DNA from 2 places in the Rahnella contaminans genome. Region 1 is predicted to be linked to the other one. Evidence: predicted binding sites of a transcription regulator. Region 1 holds the regulator's gene; the other holds the start of a gene.

Evidence for each region. Region 1 encodes sigma-54, which starts transcription at its own class of promoters, with help from an activator protein. Its sites were predicted from a motif close to GTTGGCACANNTTTCGCTNT; they were not measured.
Region 2: GW579_RS00660 (branched-chain amino acid ABC transporter substrate-binding protein) is a predicted target of sigma-54. The motif match lies at 1,283-1,302, and genes of this name have one in related genera.

The regions. Positions count from the first base shown of each region.
Region 1 covers NZ_JAADJS010000005.1:149,214-155,540, reverse strand. The annotation lists gene kdsD (arabinose-5-phosphate isomerase KdsD) at 1-130, shown strand, start outside; gene kdsC (3-deoxy-manno-octulosonate-8-phosphatase KdsC) at 147-713, shown strand; gene lptC (LPS export ABC transporter periplasmic protein LptC) at 710-1,279, shown strand; gene lptA (lipopolysaccharide ABC transporter substrate-binding protein LptA) at 1,257-1,814, shown strand; gene lptB (LPS export ABC transporter ATP-binding protein) at 1,821-2,546, shown strand; gene rpoN (RNA polymerase factor sigma-54) at 2,646-4,079, shown strand; gene hpf (ribosome hibernation promoting factor) at 4,103-4,390, shown strand; gene ptsN (PTS IIA-like nitrogen regulatory protein PtsN) at 4,500-4,970, shown strand; gene rapZ (RNase adapter RapZ) at 5,038-5,892, shown strand; gene npr (PTS phosphocarrier protein NPr) at 5,889-6,161, shown strand; gene GW579_RS19890 (BglG family transcription antiterminator) at 6,187-6,327, opposite strand, start outside.
Region 2 covers NZ_JAADJS010000001.1:143,005-149,331, forward strand. The annotation lists gene GW579_RS00650 (sugar-binding transcriptional regulator) at 1-783, shown strand, start outside; gene GW579_RS00655 (YgdI/YgdR family lipoprotein) at 786-1,001, opposite strand; gene GW579_RS00660 (branched-chain amino acid ABC transporter substrate-binding protein) at 1,435-2,559, shown strand; gene GW579_RS00665 (ABC transporter permease subunit) at 2,639-3,553, shown strand; gene livM (high-affinity branched-chain amino acid ABC transporter permease LivM) at 3,564-4,853, shown strand; gene GW579_RS00675 (ABC transporter ATP-binding protein) at 4,850-5,740, shown strand; gene GW579_RS00680 (ABC transporter ATP-binding protein) at 5,749-6,327, shown strand, end outside.

The DNA of each region.
Region 1 (6,327 bases):
TTCGCTTCTGGCGGTTGACGCACTGAATCTGATGCAGGAAAAACACATTACCTGCGTAATGGTTGCTGATGGTGACCAGTTGTTAGGTGTGTTACATATGCACGATATGCTGCGCGCTGGCGTAGTCTAATTGAGGAATAGCCCGAATGAGTAATAGCGCAGCCCTGGTGGAGACCTGCTACGGTCCGGTCAGCGCCCACGTGCTGGAACGCGCCAAAGCCGTTCGCCTGCTGATTTGCGATGTGGACGGCGTCATGTCCGACGGCCTGATCTACATGGGAAATCAGGGCGAAGAGCTAAAAAGTTTTAACGTTCGCGACGGTTACGGTATCCGTTGCCTGCTGACATCTGACATTGAGGTCGCGATTATTACAGGCCGCAATGCAAAATTACTGGAAGATCGCGCTAAAACCCTCGGTATCCGCCACTTGTATCAGGGGCAATCGGATAAGCTTTTGGCCTTCCGCGAACTGTTAGATACACTGTCCCTGCGGGCCGAAGAAGTGGCTTATATCGGGGATGATCTGATTGACTGGCCGGTCATGGCCGAAGTCGGTCTTTCCGTGGCGGTTCAGGATGCACATCCGATCCTGTTGCCGAAGGCCGATTACGTTACCCGCATCGCTGGCGGGCGTGGCGCCGTACGCGAATTGTGTGATTTGATTCTGCTGGCGCAGGGTAAGCTGGAGGACGCCAAAGGGCTGTCGATATGAGTAAAACAAAACTTTGGATTATCCTTGTTCTGACGGCCATCGTTCTGGTTCTGGTGGGCTGGTCATTGTCTGATAGCAGCGATGACGCACCGCAGGCCGTTAACGATCAGGATCCCACTTACCAGACATCCCACACGGTCACGATGGTCTATGACCCAACGGGTAGCCTGACCTATAAACTGGTTTCGGACCAGGTAAAATACTACGCCGCCGATCAGGTGACATGGTTTACCAACCCGGTCGCGACCATGTTTGACAAGAATAAAACACCAACCTGGGTGCTGCGTTCTGATAAAGCCAAGTTGACTCAGGATAAGATGCTTTATCTTTACGGGCATGTGCAGGCTGATAGCCTGACGCCTGAGACATCACAGCTTCAAAGAATCAAAACGGATAATGCCCGGGTTAACCTGACGACACAGGACGTTGCCTCAGACGATGAAGTAACGCTTTATGGCACAGGTTTTACATCTAACGGCATGAAAATGCGCGGTAATCTGCGTGATAAGACAGCACAGCTGATCGAAAAGGTAACGACCTCTTATGAAATTCAAAGCAAAAAATAAAATCCGTGATCTCCTGATCGTCAGCTCGTTGTTAGCCGTGAGCATTCCGGCCTTCGCCTTAAAAGATGACACAACGAAACCGATCACCATTGATTCCGCCAATCAGGCGCTGGATGTGAACACCAACACGGCCACCTTCACCGGTAACGTCGTAGTCAATCAGGGCACTATTCAGGTGAAAGCCGATAAAGTTGTCGTGATCCGTCCTCAGGGCGTATCCGGCAAAGAAGTGGTGGAAGGTTACGGCAATCCGGTGACGTTTTACCAGATGCAGGACAACGGCAAGCCGGTAAAAGGCCATGCGCAGAAAGTCCGCTATGAAGTGGAAAACGATCTCGTGACCCTGACCGGTAACGCATACCTCGAACAGCTCGACAGCAACGTGAAAGGCGACCGTATTACCTATCTGGTGCAGAAACAGCAAATGGAAGCCTTCAGTGATAAAGGCAACCGCGTGACGACCGTTCTGGTTCCTTCGCAGCTGCAACAAAAAACGCCTGCCGCGGGCGGCCAGCCGACCAAAAAGAGTAACTGATATTTTATGGCAAAATTAATCGCAGAGAATCTGGCAAAAGCCTACAAAGGCCGCAAGGTTGTAGAAGATGTCAGCCTGATGGTGAACTCCGGCGAAATCGTCGGATTGCTGGGGCCAAACGGTGCGGGAAAAACCACCACCTTCTACATGGTCGTCGGGATTGTGCAACGTGATGCGGGCCGTATCATCGTTGACGATGAGGACATCAGCCTTTTGCCATTGCATACCCGCGCCCGTCGCGGCATTGGCTATCTTCCGCAGGAAGCCTCCATCTTCCGTCGTCTCAGCGTGTTTGATAACCTGATGGCCGTACTGCAGATCCGCGATGATCTGAACAAAGAACAGCGTAACGATCGCGCTAATGAACTGATGGAAGAGTTCCATATTTCTCATTTGCGCGATAACCTCGGTCAGTCCTTGTCCGGTGGTGAACGTCGCCGTGTTGAGATTGCCCGCGCACTGGCAGCGAATCCCAAGTTTATCCTGCTGGATGAACCTTTCGCCGGCGTTGACCCGATTTCCGTCATCGACATCAAAAAAATCATTGAGCATTTGCGTGACAGCGGCCTCGGCGTACTGATCACTGACCACAACGTTCGCGAAACTCTCGACGTTTGTGAGCGTGCCTATATCGTCAGTCAGGGGAAATTGATCGCCCACGGCACGCCAGCCGACATTCTTGCTGATGAACAGGTTAAACGCGTTTATCTTGGTGAAGAATTCCGTCTGTGATCTGTGCCGCCGGAACCGTGCCCGTTTCGACGTAAAGTCTGACGGGAGGTCTCTGACAGAAGTTACTCAGTTTGTAATCAACGGAAATAAAACCAAGATATGAAGCAAGGTTTGCAACTCAGACTCAGCCAACAACTGGCAATGACTCCTCAGTTACAACAGGCCATCCGCCTGTTGCAACTGTCCACGCTTGAGCTCCAACAGGAGATCCAACTCGCGCTGGAGAGCAACCCTCTGCTGGAACAAACCGACCTTCATGATGAAATCGATTCGGTAGAAGCCACCGACAACGAAGCGTTAGATACCCGCGAAGCGCTCGAGCAGAAAGACATGCCCGAAGAGTTGCCGCTGGACGCCACCTGGGACGAGATTTATACCGCGGGCACGCCTTCCGGCACCGGCAACGATTACAGTGACGACGAGCTGCCAATTTATCAGGGTGAAACCACGCAGACGCTTCAGGATTACCTGATGTGGCAGGTGGAACTGACGCCGTTTTCCGACACCGATGCCGCGATTGCCACGTCCATTGTCGACGCGGTAGACGATACCGGTTATCTGACCGTTTCCCTTGACGACATCCTCGAAAGTATCGGTGACGACAACGTCAGCATGGACGAAGTGGAAGCCGTTTTAAAACGTGTGCAGCGTTTTGATCCGGTTGGTGTGGCGGCGCGTGACCTGCGTGATTGCCTGCTGATCCAGCTTTCACAGTACGCCACAGATACGCCTTTCATCGCCGAAGCGCGCCTGATTATCAGCGAACATCTGGATTTGCTGGCGAACCATGATTTCCGCGCACTTATGCGTTCAACCCGGCTAAAAGAAGATACACTGAAAGGAGCGATGCTTCTGATTCAGTCTCTTGATCCGCGTCCGGGACAATCGATCAACACCGGTGAATCCGAGTACGTGATCCCCGATGTGCTGGTGCGAAAAGTGTCAGGTGTCTGGACGGTAGAACTGAATTCCGACAGCATTCCGCGTCTTAAGATTAACCAGCAGTACGCCGCGATGGGCAATTCCGCGCGCAGCGATAGCGACGGGCAATTTATCCGCAGTAACCTGCAGGAAGCCAAGTGGTTAATCAAAAGCCTGGAAAGCCGTAATGACACGCTTTTGAAAGTCACGCGCTGTATCGTTGAGCAGCAGCAGGCGTTCTTTGAACTGGGTGAAGAATTTATGAAGCCTATGGTGCTGGCCGATATCGCCAGCGCCGTAGAAATGCACGAATCGACGATTTCACGCGTGACGACGCAGAAGTTTCTGCACAGCCCGCGTGGAATTTTCGAACTGAAGTATTTCTTTTCCAGCCATGTCAGTACAGACAGCGGCGGCGAGGCATCGTCAACCGCGATCCGGGCGCTGGTGAAGAAATTAATCGCAGCGGAGAATCCTGTAAAACCGCTCAGTGACAGTAAGTTAGCCACCCTCCTTTCCGATCAGGGAATTATGGTGGCACGACGAACCGTCGCCAAATACCGAGAGTCTTTGTCCATCCCGCCCTCAAACCAACGTAAACAGTTAGTTTGACCTCAACAGAGAAGGAAGACATTATGCAGCTCAACATTACCGGACATCACATTGAGATCACGGATCCCCTGAGAGAATTCATCACGTCGAAACTGGCCAAGCTTGAGCAGTATTTCGACCGGATAAATCAGGTGTATGTGGTGTTGAGCGTTGAAAAGGTGCAGAAAGTAGCGGAAGCCACTTTGCATGTGAACGGAGGCGAGTTGCATGCCACCTCGGAGCATCAGGATATGTACGCGGCAATTGACGGCCTGGTTGATAAACTGGCCCGTCAGCTGAACAAGCACAAAGACAAACTGAAACAGCACTGACATTCATGTAGCCAACCCTGTGCTACAAACCTTCGGGCATCGGCTTGTGACCTTCGGGAAACGAGCCGATATAGCTTTAAGGGTGAAACAGCGCCAAAGTGAAGATGACATGATTAACGATACTGCAATGCAATTAACATCGGTGCTTAATGCCGAATGCACCAAAAGCGGCGTTCATTGCGCCAGCAAAAAACGCGCACTGGAAATCATCAGTGAGCTGGCGGCCAAACAGCTAAATTTATCACCGCAGGTGATTTTTGACGCCATTTTGACCCGTGAACGCATGGGCAGCACCGGGATCGGTGCCGGGATCGCTATTCCGCACGGAAAGCTGGAAGAAGACACTTTACGTGCCGTCGGGGTGTTCATTCAGCTTGAACAGCCGATCGCTTTTGACGCTATCGATAATCAGCCTGTGGATTTGCTTTTTGCCTTGCTGGTTCCGGCAGATCAATGTAAAACCCATTTACATACCTTGTCTTTAGTCGCCAAAAAGCTGGCGGATAAAGGGGTGTGTCGTCGTCTGCGCGGAGCGCAAAGTGACGAAGAACTGTTCCAGATAATGACTGAAAACGAATAAATTACTGATTCCCGGTTGCGCGCCGGGAAAATGAATTCTGAACACTGAATGCCAGGGGAGTGACACCATGGTGCTGATGATTGTCAGCGGCCGTTCCGGTTCCGGGAAGTCGGTTGCCCTAAGGGCATTGGAAGACATGGGTTTTTACTGTGTGGATAACCTGCCGGTGGTGTTGTTGCCGCAGCTCGCCCAGACACTTGTTGAACGCAATACGTCTGCGGCCGTCAGCATTGACGTTCGCAACATGCCAGAAACACCGGAAGTTTATGAGCATGCGATGTCACAGCTGCCGGAAAGCTTCTCGCCACAGCTGCTGTTCCTCGACGCTGACCGTAATACCCTGATCCGCCGTTACAGCGACACCCGTCGTCTGCACCCGCTCTCCAGCAAAAACCTGTCCCTTGAAAGTGCAATCGATGAAGAAGCCGATTTGCTGGAGCCTTTGCGCTCTTCCGCGGATCTGATCATCGACACCTCCGAGATGTCCGTTCACGAACTGGCAGAAATGCTGCGTACGCGCCTGCTGGGCAAACGCGAACGTGAGCTGACCATGGTCTTTGAATCCTTTGGTTTCAAACACGGTATTCCGATTGATGCGGATTACGTTTTCGACGTGCGTTTCCTGCCTAACCCGCACTGGGATCCGAAGCTGCGTCCGATGACCGGCCTCGACAAACCGGTCGCTGCGTTCCTCGACCGTCATACCGAAGTACATAATTTTATCTATCAGACGCGCAGCTATCTTGAACAATGGCTGCCCGCGCTGGAAACCAACAACCGCAGTTATCTGACCGTCGCCATTGGCTGTACCGGCGGTAAGCACCGTTCGGTGTATATCGCAGAACAGCTGGCTGACTATTTCCGTTCCCGCGGGAAGAACGTCCAGTCCCGCCATCGCACGCTGGAAAAACGCAAATCATGACGGTTAAACAAACGGTAGAAATCAAAAACCGGTTAGGGATGCACGCCCGTCCGGCGATGAAGTTATTTGAACTGGTACAGAGTTTTGAGTCAGAAGTGATGCTGCGCAACGGCACAGGCATCGAGGCGGAAGCCAGCAGCGTGATCGCACTGCTGATGCTGGACTCCCCGAAAGGCCAGAAAATCGAAATCGAAGCCACCGGCCCCGATGAAGAACAGGCTCTCAGCGCCGTCGTAAATCTGATTAATTCAGGTTTTGACGAAGACTGAGGGTTAACGGACTGTTTAAGCCGTATTAAATGCGGCTTAAACAGTCGATAGCAATCGCCTTGAAGCTTTCAAAATTCTCACTGCTCAGCAAACGGCTCATCGAGCGTTCCCGCACAAACGTCACGAACAAATCGTAAATCGCCATTGCTTCCTCGTAATCCGCCTT
Region 2 (6,327 bases), on a different contig from region 1:
CACATTTCCCATTCCGTGGGGCGCTGTATGGAACTGGCGGCGCAATTACAAAAGCGTTTCGGGCTGGATATTTGCCAGGTGGTGCCGGGGCAGGGTATGACGCCGTCGGGCATCAGCCACGCCATTGCGGTGGCGGGAGCGCAAGTAATGACGCAGTTTATCCGCAGCGATGAACCGATGATTATCGGCGTGGGTTCCGGGAGAACGCTGAAAGCGGCCATAGACGAACTGGTGGATATAGAAAGACCGCAGCACAGCAGCGTTTCGCTGATTGGCGCGATTGCGTCGGACGGCTCCTGTACCCGTTACGACGTGCCGCTGCTGATGGCGCAAAAAACACAGGGACGCTATTTCATCCTGCCTGCACCCCTGTTTGCCGACGGCGAAGACGATCGCGCGATGTGGTGCAATCATCGTATCTACCGCACGGTCAGTGAAAAGGCCAGTCAGGCCAACGTGACGTTTATCGGTATCGGCACCATTGAACCGGGGTGTCCGCTGCACAAGGACGGATTTATCAGTCTGGAAGAAGTGGAAAAACTCGCGAAAAGCGGGGCCGTGGGAGAAGTGCTCGGGCACTTTATGGGGCATGACGGACAGCGCATCGACAGTGTGCTGAATTCGCGCCTCACCAGCGTCGGACCGCATCCGCATGATGATCAACCGGTGATCGCGCTGGCCGGTGGCGCAGATAAGCAGATTGCTATCCGCGCCGCCCTCGAAGGCCGCTGGATCAACGGGCTTGTCACCGATGAGTCCTGCGCGCAGGCGTTGCTGGTTTAACCCTACTTCTTCACAATCCCCGCGATATCATTGGTGTTCATCAGATGATAATCGCCGTTCATGTCGGTATAGCTGGTCATACCGGTATCGCGGTCGCGATCCGGTTCGCCATGGGCGAAAAGCTGATCGCCGGCTTTGGTATTGATCACGTAATCGCCGGCGCAACCCGTCAATGTCAGCGCCAGAACCACAGCCATCAGGCAGGATAATTTCTTCATTGTTCAGTAGTTTCCCGTTGCAATCATCTGCCCGCATTACAAAACAACCTGCCGCAAGAAGCAAAGGATAAAAATGTCACCAGGCGTAATTGTGTGAACGGAGTGACTGATTTATCACGGCTCATTTTGGTGCACGCCGTTTTGCTATCCTCATTTTCGTCGCTTTTTAGCACCAGCTCAGTGCGGTGTGATCCCGTCGTCGTTTCTGTCAGTTGCCCGTAACGCGGGCTGAGCGCTATCTATACTCACAGAACCCGACACATTCTCAGAGCATTGGAAACACTGGCAGATATTTTGCTTATGTTTCTTACCTTTGATTAAACCTCGGGAAACCTTTCGTCTTTTGGCGTCAGCCGTGAATTTCAAAATCAAGCTTCAGAATTTTCTTTTTAGTTCAGGTTTCTACTCAAACACAGTGCTAAGGATCATGACGATGTCGATGAAATTTATGAAAAGTCCGCTCTCTTTGTTGCTGGCCGGTTGTCTGGTTACCGCTTTCTCCGCGCGTGCGGATATTTTGATTGGCGTTGCGGGTCCGTTTACCGGGCCGAATGCGACTTACGGTGATCAGTACTGGCACGGGGCCATGCAGGCTGCCGAAGACATTAATGCCGCAGGCGGGATTAATGGCGAGAAAATTAAACTGGTCCAGGGCGATGACGCCTGCGAACCGAAACAGGCGGTGGCGGTGGCTAACCGTTTAGTCGATCAGGATAAAGTGCAGGCCGTGGTCGGACATTTCTGTTCTTCCTCCACCATGCCTGCCTCCGAGGTGTATAACGACGCCGGAATTATCGCCATCACGCCGGGCTCCACCAACCCGCAAATCACCGAACGCGGCATGAGTGACATGTTCCGCATGTGTGGCCGTGACGACCAGCAAGGATTAGTGGCGAGCGATTACATCATCGATAAACTGAAAGCCAAAAAAGTGGTCATCATCCACGATAAAGATACCTACGGTCAGGGTCTGGCGGACGCCACCAAAGCGGCGCTCAACAAACGTGGCGTGAAAGAGGTGATGTATGAAGGCCTGTCGCGCGGAGAAAAAGACTTCAACGCGCTGGTGACAAAAATCAGTGCGCAGAAACCAGATGTGGTGTTCTTCGGCGGCTGCCATCCGGAAGCCGGTCCGTTAGTCCGCCAGATGCGTGAGCAGGGCGTTCAGGCGACCTTCTTCTCCGGCGACTGTATCGTTAACGAAGAAATGGTGACCGCAGCCGGCGGCCCGCAATACACCAACGGTATTCTGATGACCTTCGGTAAAGACCCGCGTCTGATCCCTGACGGCAAAGCCGTTATCGATAAATTCCGCGCCGGCAAATTTGAACCGGAAGGTTATACCCTCTATTCCTATGCGTCCGTTCAGGCCATTGCTGCCGCATTCAAAGCCACTGGCGGCAGCGATTCCGCCAAAGCCAGCGCCTGGCTGAAAGCCAACAGCGTCGATACCGTCATGGGTAAAAAATCCTGGGACAGTAAAGGCGACCTGAAAGTCTCTGATTACGTCGTATATAAATGGGATGACAAAGGCAAATATCAGGAAGTGAAAGAATAAAGCTGTTTGACTTGCCATTTTGAACCCGTGTCAGACCGCGCCTTAGCCAGGCGCGGTCACAAAAAGAGACAGCGTATTTATGGATTCTTTCTTCCTGCAACAACTGTTTAATGGCATCACGCTCGGTGCGGTTTACGGTCTCATCGCCATCGGCTACACCATGGTTTACGGCATTATCGGCATGATCAACTTTGCCCACGGCGAAGTGTATATGATTTCCGCCTACCTCTGCGCCATCGCGCTGGCGTTGCTTTCCTTCTTCGGGTTGCACTCCTTTCCGCTGCTGATCCTCGGCACGCTGGTGTTCACCATCGTGGTCACCGGCGTCTATGGCTGGGCGATTGAGCGCATTGCGTATAAACCGCTGCGAAACTCCACACGCCTTGCGCCGCTGATTTCGGCCATCGGTATGTCGCTGATTTTGCAGAACTACGCACAAATCAGTCAGGGGCCGCGACAGCAGGGGATCCCGACCATGCTGGACGGTGCCATCCGCTTTCATATCGGCGAAAGCTTTGTCCAGATGACCTACACCAAGCTGTTCATTCTGGTGGCCTCGCTTCTCGGAATGCTGGTGCTGTCGTGGATTATCAGTAATACCAAGCTCGGTCGCATGTGTCGTGCGGTGCAGCAGGACAGAAAAATGGCTTCAATTCTCGGCATCAACACTGACCGTATTATCTCGCTGGTTTTTATGATTGGGGCGGCGATGGCCGGGCTGGCGGGTGTGCTGGTTACCATGAATTACGGCACTTTCGATTTTTACGCCGGATTTATCATTGGTATTAAAGCGTTCACGGCGGCGGTATTAGGCGGCATTGGTTCGTTGCCGGGGGCGATGCTGGGCGGCCTGATTCTGGGGATCGCCGAAGCGCAGTTCTCAGGCATGGTGAACTCGGATTACAAAGATGTCTTTTCGTTTGGATTGCTGGTGGTGATCCTCATTTTCCGCCCTCAGGGTCTGCTGGGCCGTCCGGTCGTGACGAAAGTGTGAGGGAAATAAAATGACGACACAAACTGCTGTGAGCAGCGGATTTTCGCTTAAACGCTGCCTGCTGGATGCCATTTTCGCCGGGCTGGTGGCGCTGATTATTTTCGGGCCCGTCGTGGGTGTGGTGCTGGACGGCTATAGCTTTACCTTCCATTCCCAGCGGCTTGTCTGGATTATTGCCGCCGTCATGCTCGGGCGCTTTTTACTCAGTGCGTTCCTGGAAACCGCGAACGGGCAGAGAATGCGCGCGCGCTTCGAATCCGACAGCGCCGGCGTGTACGTTCGTCCGCCGGATTACAAAAGCAATCTGCGCTGGATATTGCCTCTGCTGATGGTGCTGGCAGTCTTCTTCCCGTTCGTGGCCACGAAATACATTCTGACCGTGGCAATTTTAGGGCTGATTTACGTGCTGCTGGGTCTCGGGCTGAATATTGTGGTCGGGCTGGCCGGGCTTTTGGATCTGGGATATGTCGCTTTTTATGCCATCGGCGCTTACGGGCTGGCGCTGGGATATCAGTATCTCGGCCTCGGATTCTGGTCGATGCTGCCGCTGGCTGCCTTGATGGCCGCGCTGGCGGGCGCGTTACTGGGCTTTCCGGTGCTGCGTATGCACGGCGATTATCTGGCGATTGTAACACTCGGTTTCGGCGAAATTATCCGCCTGGTGCTGACTAACTGGCTGTCATTTACCGGCGGCCCGAACGGTGTCTCCGCGCCGCCACCGACGTTTTTCGGTCTGGAATTTGGCCGGCGGGCGAAAGAGGGCGGCGTGCCGTTCCACGAGTTTTTCCATCTGACTTACAACCCGAACATGAAGTTTATTTTCATCTATGCAGTACTGGTTCTGGTGGTGTTGCTGGTGCTGTATATCAAACATCGTCTGACCCGCATGCCAATTGGCCGTGCGTGGGAAGCGCTGCGTGAAGACGAAATCGCCTGTCGCGCCATGGGGCTGAACCATGTGCTGGTAAAACTTTCGGCGTTTACGCTCGGCGCTTCAACCGCCGGGATCGCGGGCGTGTTTTTCGCCACGTATCAGGGATTCGTCAACCCGACCTCTTTTACCTTCTTCGAATCTGCGCTGATCCTCGCCATTGTGGTGCTGGGCGGAATGGGCTCGACCCTCGGCGTGGTGCTGGCGGCGTTTGTGCTCACCGTTGCGCCGGAGCTGCTGCGCAGTTTTGCCGAATATCGCGTGCTGCTGTTCGGTGTGCTGATGGTGGTGATGATGATCTGGCGTCCGCGCGGGTTAATCCGTATCAGCCGCAGCGGGTTTACCGTGCGTAAAGGAGTCGCGCCATGAGTGAAGCGTTAGCAGATAACAATATTCTGAGCGTCGAGCATTTACGCATGCATTTCGGCGGCATCAGAGCGTTAAACGATGTGAATCTGGCGGTTAAACGCGGCTCAATTACCGCGCTGATAGGCCCGAATGGCGCGGGGAAAACCACGGTATTTAACTGTCTGACCGGATTCTACAAAGCTTCTGGTGGCAATGTTTTCCTCAATACCCGCCGTCGCACCACCAATGTGATTCAGGTGCTTGGACAGAAATTCCAGCCAGATGACTGGATAAAACCCGCGCAACTGGGTAAGCGGATTTTCTACAAAATGTTTGGCGGCACGCATCTGGTGAACCGTGCAGGACTGGCGCGTACTTTCCAGAATATCCGGCTGTTTCGCGAAATGTCGGTGATCGAAAACCTGCTGGTCGCGCAGCATATGCAAACCAACCGTAATCTGATCGCCGGTGTGCTCAATACGCCCGCTTATCGCCGTGCGGAAAATCAGGCACTCGACCGGGCATTTTACTGGCTGGAAGTGGTGGAACTGGTCGATTGCGCCAACCGGCTGGCGGGCGAAATGTCATACGGTCAGCAACGGCGTCTGGAAATCGCGCGGGCGATGTGTACCGCGCCGGAAATGATTTGCCTCGATGAACCGGCGGCAGGGCTGAATCCGGTGGAAACGCGCACGCTGAGTAAAATCATCCGTTTTCTGCGCGATCACCACGACATCACCGTCCTGCTGATTGAACACGATATGGGCATGGTGATGGACATTTCCGACCACATCATCGTGCTCGACCACGGCGATGTGATTGCCGAAGGTTTGCCGCAAGCCATTCAAAATGATGAAAAAGTGATCGCCGCTTACCTGGGCGCCAGTGAAGATGAGGTCAGCCTGTGAACAATGCGATGCTGGAGTTTCGTGAGGTCGATGTTTTTTATGGCGCGATTCAGGCGCTGCAAAAAGTATCGTTGCAGGTTAACGAGGGTGAAACCGTGGCGCTGATCGGGGCGAACGGCGCAGGGAAATCGACGCTGCTGATGTCAATTTTCGGGCAGCCGCGCGTACAGAGCGGGCAGATACTGTTTCGCGGAGAAGATATCAGCCGTAAATCCACGCACTTTGTGGCGTCGGCCGGGATTGCGCAATCGCCGGAAGGGCGGCGCGTTTTCCCCGATATGACCGTCGAGGAGAACCTGCTGATGGGCACCATCCCGGTGGGAAATAAATATGCAGCGGAAGATTTGCAAACCATGTTCGATTTATTTCCCCGCCTGAAAGAGCGGCGGAAACAGCGCGCGATGACCATGTCCGGCGGTGAGCAGCAAATGCTGGCGATAGCGCGTGCGCTGATGAGCCGTCCGAAACTGTTATTGCTCGATGAACCCAGCCTCGGGCTGGCACCGATTATCGTTAAACAGATTTTCCAGACGCTGCGTGAACTGGCGCGCAACGGCATGACGATTTTTCTGGTTGAGCAAAATGCG